Linked DNA regions of Hydrogenophilus thermoluteolus. The protein of the gene in region 1 interacts with the protein of each later gene in a pairwise test. Links are inferred from orthologs where the notes say so. Each region holds a gene or a part of one and is shown in the gene's direction. Other genes may lie near its edges. The genes, in order: trkA and HPTL_RS00730.

The links.
Region 2: the proteins of trkA (region 1) and HPTL_RS00730 interact in binary tests that used the Escherichia coli proteins (3 or more experiments, as listed by UniProt). The link is inferred for Hydrogenophilus thermoluteolus from one-to-one orthologs.

What each region holds. Positions count from the first base shown.
Region 1 is NZ_AP018558.1:2,203,257-2,206,575, reverse strand. The notes cover bases 191-3,189. They hold trkA (Trk system potassium transporter TrkA), read left to right. Parts: upstream 191-980; coding sequence 981-2,399; downstream 2,400-3,189. Other genes in these bases: HPTL_RS10690 (TrkH family potassium uptake protein), read left to right, coding at 2,418-3,189; HPTL_RS11585 (sigma-54-dependent Fis family transcriptional regulator), read left to right, coding at 191-984. Also shown: more of HPTL_RS11585, read left to right, coding at 1-190; more of HPTL_RS10690, read left to right, coding at 3,190-3,319. UniProt on the Escherichia coli protein: Part of the constitutive potassium transport systems TrkG and TrkH. May regulate the transport activity of TrkG and TrkH systems. Binds to NAD(+) and NADH.
Region 2 is NZ_AP018558.1:157,398-160,507, reverse strand. Bases 195-2,984 are described here. They hold HPTL_RS00730 (PTS sugar transporter subunit IIA), read left to right. Parts: upstream 195-1,256; coding sequence 1,257-1,712; downstream 1,713-2,984. Other genes in these bases: ilvA (threonine ammonia-lyase, biosynthetic), read left to right, coding at 2,665-2,984; hprK (HPr(Ser) kinase/phosphatase), read left to right, coding at 1,730-2,689; hpf (ribosome hibernation-promoting factor, HPF/YfiA family), read left to right, coding at 943-1,260; rpoN (RNA polymerase factor sigma-54), read left to right, coding at 195-919. Outside these bases: more of rpoN, read left to right, coding at 1-194; more of ilvA, read left to right, coding at 2,985-3,110. UniProt on the Escherichia coli protein: Seems to have a role in regulating nitrogen assimilation.

The sequences.
Region 1 (3,319 bases):
TCCGGACATGCCACGATCGAGACCGCGGTCGAGGCAACACACCACGGTGCGTACGGCTTTCTGGAAAAACCGATTTCGATGCAAAAGCTGCTCGATGTGCTGAAAAAAGCGATCGACCGCTATCGGGCGCAACCGAAAGCAGAAACCCCACTCACGGTAACGCGGGTGCCGCGCCCGCTCGCTCCGGTGATCGACGCACTCAACGCGAAATTACAGCACGACCACGCAGCACTCCTTTATTTTCCCGAACCGTTTTACGAGCAGTGGCTGTTGCGCCACCTCGGAGAAGGGCAGCACACCGTATGGTTGACGACGGAAACCCCACCGCTCTCGGTGGACCAGGTGAAGCAGTGGCGCAGCCATCTGGTTTTCGCGAATTTGGGTGAACGCGCAAACCGGATGCTCGCGAAAAACCTGTCGTTCCTCTATCAGTACGCAGCGGTCCATCAGGTGCGGCTGATCGCGGCGATTCGCGCGTGGGACGCTTTCGCTCAGTGGCGTCCCTTGGTCGGTGAAAAATTGGCGCGGGTATGGGAAGACCCCATCGTCGTACCCAAACGGGACGAGTCGATCGCGCTCGGTACGCTCGTCCAGGAGGCCTTGGAAGCCGAACTGGGGCAACCGTTGGCATGGCCAGAGGAGGCGAAACGGACGATCGAACGGATCGCGCTCGATGCCGAATGGACACTCGACGCATGGACCCAGGCGCTCTTGCCGTTGGCCACCGAAGATCGACTCGATCCTGCAGCGATCGAAAGGGCGCTTCAGCGAAACCAACCGGAGAACGTGAGTACGCTCTTTGCACTGCCACTCAAGGAGGCCCGGGAAGCGTTCGAGCGGCTCTACCTGGAACGGTTGTTGGCGCGCACCGATCTCCCCGTGCAGCGGCTCGCGGATCTGGCGGGATTGGAGCGCACCCACTTCTACCGCAAGCTCCGCCAGTTGGGCCTCTCGCTGCGCCGGAAAGAGGAGGACGACGCGTGAACGTGATCATCTTGGGGGCCGGTCAGGTCGGCAGCTCGGTGGCGGAGCATCTGGCGAGCGAAGAGAACGACATCACGATGATCGACGTCGACGCCAGCCGCTTGGCGGAGGTCGCAAACCGCATCGAGATGCGCACTTTGGTCGGGAACGCCGCGTCCCCCCGTCTGCTGGAACAGGCGGGCGCGCGCGATTGCGATCTGCTCGTCGCGGTGACGCAATCGGATCAGACCAACCTCTGTGCGTCTCTGATCGCAAAACGGCTCTTCAACGTGCCGCGCAGTATCGTCCGAGTGCGCGCCGCCGACTACACCGCGTTCCAAGAACTCCTGGGCGAAGAGGCTTTTGCGGTCGATTTCGCGATCTGCCCCGAACAGATCGTCTGCGAATACATCGTCCGCCTGGTGAACCACCCAGGGGTGCTGCAACTGCTCGATTTTGCGAACGGCGCCGTCCAGCTTGCCGCGGTGCGTGCCGAACGGGGCGGAAAGCTCGTTGGCCACCCGATCAAAGCGTTGCGCTATCACCTCCCCAACGTCGAAATGCGGGTCGCTGCGATCTACCGCCACGGGGTGCCGATCATTCCGGAAGGGGATACGGTGATCCACCCCGGCGACGAACTCTTTTTTCTGGCAAGCGCAGGGCAAATTCCGGCACTGCTTCGTGAACTGCGGCCCGCAGAGCGGCGCGGATCGCGCGTGATGATCGCAGGGGGCGGCAATATCGGAATGCGGCTCGCGAAAATGCTCGAACGCGACTACCGCGTGAAATTGATCGAATATAACAAGCAGCGCGCGCAGCAGCTGGCTGTCGAGCTCACCGATACCCTGGTGCTCGCAGGTGACGCCACCGACGAACATCTGCTCGACCGCGAAGGGATCGAAGAGGTCGATCACTTCCTTGCGGTGACCAACGACGACGAAAACAACATCATGGGGGCTGCGCTCGCCAAACGGTTGGGCGCGAAAAAGACGTTGGCGATCATCAACCGCTCCGCGTACGTCGATCTGGTGCAAGGCGAAACGATCGACATCGCGATTTCACCGGCGTTGGTGACGATCGGGGCCCTCTTGAAACACGTGCGGCGCGGTGACGTGGCCGCAGTCCACCGCTTACGGCGCGGTGCCGCGGAGGCGATCGAAATCGTCGTTCATGGCAACGCGCAGACGTCGAAAGTGGTGGGGCGGCGGATCGACCAAATTCGCTGGCCACCAGGGGTGACGGTCGCAGCGATCGTTCGCGAAGAGACGGTAGCGGACGAGGAAGCGGCAAGCCCAGCGCGCAAACAGAAACGGGTGGTGATGGCCCACCACGACACGGTGATCGAAGAGGGGGATCACGTGATCCTCTTTTGTACGCAACGGCGGCGCGTGCGTGAGATCGAAAAGCTTTTCGCCGTCGGGTTCGGCTTTTTCTGAATCGGCGGAGCGGCGACGATGCGACCCTGGGTTCCGGCGCTCCATGCGTACGCGTACATTCTCATGCTCTTTTCCCTGCTCTTTTTGGTTCCCACCGCGGCGTCGCTGTGGCGCGCCGACGGCAGCCACACGCTCTACGAAGAAGCGATGGCAGCGGCGTTCGCTGCTGGGGCACTTCTCTGGGCTGCGACGCGGCGGTATCGGCGCGCGCTCCGTCCCGCCGATGGCTTTCTGATCGTCGCGCTCACGTGGGTAGTCTCACCGCTCTTCGCGGCGATCCCGCTCTACCTCTACCGCCCCGAACTCGGCTACGTGCGCGCCTATTTCGAAGCGGTCTCGGGGCTGACAACGACCGGCGCCACGGTCTATTCCGGTTTGGACGATTTCCCCTTTTCCCTCAACCTCTGGCGCGCGTTCCTCCATTGGGTGGGCGGAATGGGGGTGGTCGTTTTGGCGGTAGCGATTCTCCCTTTGCTGGGGATCGGGGGGCGGCAGGTTTTTCAGGCCGAATCCCCCACGCCGTTGAAAGAGGAGTCGCTCACACCGCGCGTTGCCGATACTGCAAAGGGCCTGTGGCTCACCTACGCGGGGATGACGCTCCTGTGCATGGGTGCGTTCTGGTACGGTGGGATGTCGATCGAGGATGCGGTGATCCACGCCTTTTCGGTGATGGGGCTCGGTGGCTTTTCCAGCCACGATGCCTCATTCGGCTATTTTCACAGCCTTACGCTCGAACTCATCGCAATCGCATTCGCTACGCTCGCCGGATTCAACTGGGCCACCCACTATTTGGCGCTGGTGCGAAGATCCGCGAAACCCTACTGGCGCGATCCTGAATTGCCCTACTATTTGGGTGTGCTCGCGTTCAGTAGCCTCATGCTCGCCGCCTATTTGACCGTGAACGGCGCGTACGCCGATTT
Region 2 (3,110 bases), 2.0 Mb from region 1 along the record:
CGATCCCCCCGCCGATACCGAAACCCTGGAAGTCGCGCTCAAAGTATTGCAGCGCTTCGACCCCACAGGGGTCGGTGCGCGCTCACTCAGCGAATGTCTCTTACTGCAACTGGCAGAACGCCCGGCGTCACCCGAACGCACCCTCGCCGAGCGCCTCGTGCGCGACGCACTTGAACTCTTGGCCAAACGCGACTACGCCGGGTTACGCAAAACCCTGGGCTGCAGCGAAGCGGAACTCAAAGCGGCGATCGCGCTCGTCGAATCGCTCGACCCCAAACCGGGGCGCCGATTCAGCACCGAAACGGCGCCCACCGTCATACCCGACCTGATCGTCACCCCAGAGGGAGATCGTTTTCGCGTCGACCTCAACCCGGCGGCGTACCCGCGCGTGGTCGTCTCGCCGCTCTATCAAGCGTCGATCGGGCGCAAGAGCCCGGAAGCGTGGCGAACTCGGCTTGCCGAAGCGAAGCAGTTCGTCAAACAGCTCCACCAGCGCGCTTTCACTTTGCTGCGCGTCGGGCAGACGATCGTCGACCACCAGGCCGATTTCTTCCGCTACGGCGAACGCGCCTTGCAGCCGCTCACCCTCAAAACCGTGGCTGAGGCGCTCACGCTGCACGAATCGACCATTTCCCGCGTCGTCGCCGGCAAATACCTGCTCGCTCCGAACGGCCTCTTCGAACTCAAAACCTTTTTCAGCGCAGCGCTCGCCACCGACGACGGCGACGCCACCTCGGCCGCCGCGATCAAAAGCCGGATTCGCGCACTGATTGCCGCCGAAGACCCCCATCGCCCCCTTTCCGATACCGCGATCGCCGATCGACTCGCTGCCGAAGGCATTGTGATTGCCCGCCGAACCGTGGCAAAATACCGCGATTCACTTTCGATTCCGCCAGCGAAATTGCGAAAAAGGCTCTAATACCACTTCAGGAGAACCGTTCCATGAACCTCAACATCACGGGTCGTCACGTCGAAGTCACCGAAGCGCTCGAACAATACGCCCGCGAAAAGCTCGAGCATGTCATCCGCCACTTCGACCACGTCACCAGCTGCCATGTCATCCTGTCGGTCGAAAAGAACGAACAAAAAGCGGAGTGCACGCTACACGTCAAAGGCAAGGACATCCACGCGCACGCGGTCGGCGCCGACCTCTACGCCGCGATCGATGCGATGATCGACAAACTCGACCGGCAAGTACGCAAGCACAAAGAGATCGTTACCAACCACCACAACGGCCCGGCGGCGCCTGATGCCGAATGACGACGACAATGGATCTGCTTGCATCGCTCATCGCTACCGCACAGGTACGGCTCGATGTCGACGCATCGAGCAAAAAGCGGGTGTTGGAAAAGGTTGCCGAAGCGTTCGCGGAACAAGGGTGTGACGCAGGTAAGCTCTTTGCCGCGCTGATCGAACGCGAACGGCTCGGCTCGACCGGGCTCGGAGAAGGCATCGCGATCCCCCACGCCCGGGTTCCGGGGCTAACCGAACCGCGCATCGCGATCCTGCGTTTGGCGCAACCGGTAGACTTCGACGCCGTCGACAACCAGCCGGTCACGATCGTCGTCGCGCTCCTCGTGCCGGAACAAGCCACAGAAACGCACCTGGAAATCCTCTCGGAGCTCGCCGAGCGGCTCAGTCGTCCAGAGGTGCGCGAAGCGATCCTTTCGGCCGAAACCCCAGAAGCGTTGCGCGCCGCGTTTCGCGCGTAAGGAGCGCCGCGATGGCCGTGCGCGAAACCACCGTCGCGGCGCTCGTTGCGGCGTTAGCAGAGCCGCTTGCGCTCGTGCACCGCTGTGGGGACCTCACGCGCACGGTGCGGGTCACCGACACCCACATCTGGCCGGCCGACCTCGTCGGCCACCTGAACCTGATCCACCCCGAACGCCTGCAAGTGGTCGGCTCGGCCGAACTCGCGTGGTCCGCGAAGCAACCCAACGAAAAAATCCGCTACGTCCTCTCCGAAATCACCGCGGCGCGCCCGCCCGCGATCATCGTCGCCGACGGCAGCACCGTTCCCCACGTGCTCGAAGAGCTGTGCTGCCGTTACGACATTGCGCTCCTTACCTCGCCACGCCCTGCCGCCGAAGTGATCGACCGCTTCCGCTTGAAGATCGCGCGCATGCTCGCCGAACGGACGATTCTGCACGGCGTGCTGATGGACGTGCTGGGCGTTGGGGTACTGATCACCGGTGAAGCGGGCACGGGCAAATCGGAACTGGCACTGGAACTGGTCACGCGCGGCCACGGGCTGGTTGCCGACGACGCGGTGGAAGTGGCCCGCATCTCCCCCTACGAACTCGAAGGGCGCTGCCCGGAACTGCTGCAAAACTACCTCGAAGTCCGGGGACTGGGACTCCTCGACATCCGCACCATCTTCGGCGAAACCGCGGTACGGCGCAAGATGCGCCTGCGCCTCATCACCCACCTCAAGCGCCTCAGCCCGGAAACCACCCCGTTGCCGCGGCTGCAAATGGAAGAAGAGAACCAAGAGATCCTCGGCGTTGCGGTTCCGCGCGTCACTTTGCCCGTTGCGCCGGGGCGCAACATGGCCGTACTTCTCGAAGCTGCGGTGCGCAACTTCGTCCTCAAACTGCGCGGGATCGATTCGACCCAAGAGTTCCTTGCTCGCCACGAAAAACTGCTCGAACAAGAGGCACGACGATGTTTGACGCCACCCACTACCTGAAACGGATCCTCACCGCGCGCGTCTATGAAGTCGCGCGCGAAACCCCGCTGCAGTTTGCGCCGACGCTGAGCCGCCGCACCGGCAACCAGGTGTGGATCAAGCGCGAAGACCTGCAACCGGTCTTCAGCTTCAAACTGCGCGGCGCATACAACAAGATCGTTAATCTCTCCGCAGAACAGCTCGACCGTGGCGTGATCTGCGCCAGCGCCGGCAACCACGCGCAAGGTGTCGCGCTTGCCGCCAAAACCATCGGCGAACGGCGCGGCAAACCGGTGCGCGCGGTGATCGTAATGCCCACCACCACCCCGCTCATCAAAGTCGAAGCGGTCCGCGCGCGGGGTGGAGAAGCGGTGCTCGCAGGCGAATCGTACTCCGACGCCTACGCCTACGCGCTGCGGCTTGCCAAAGAAGAACAACTCAC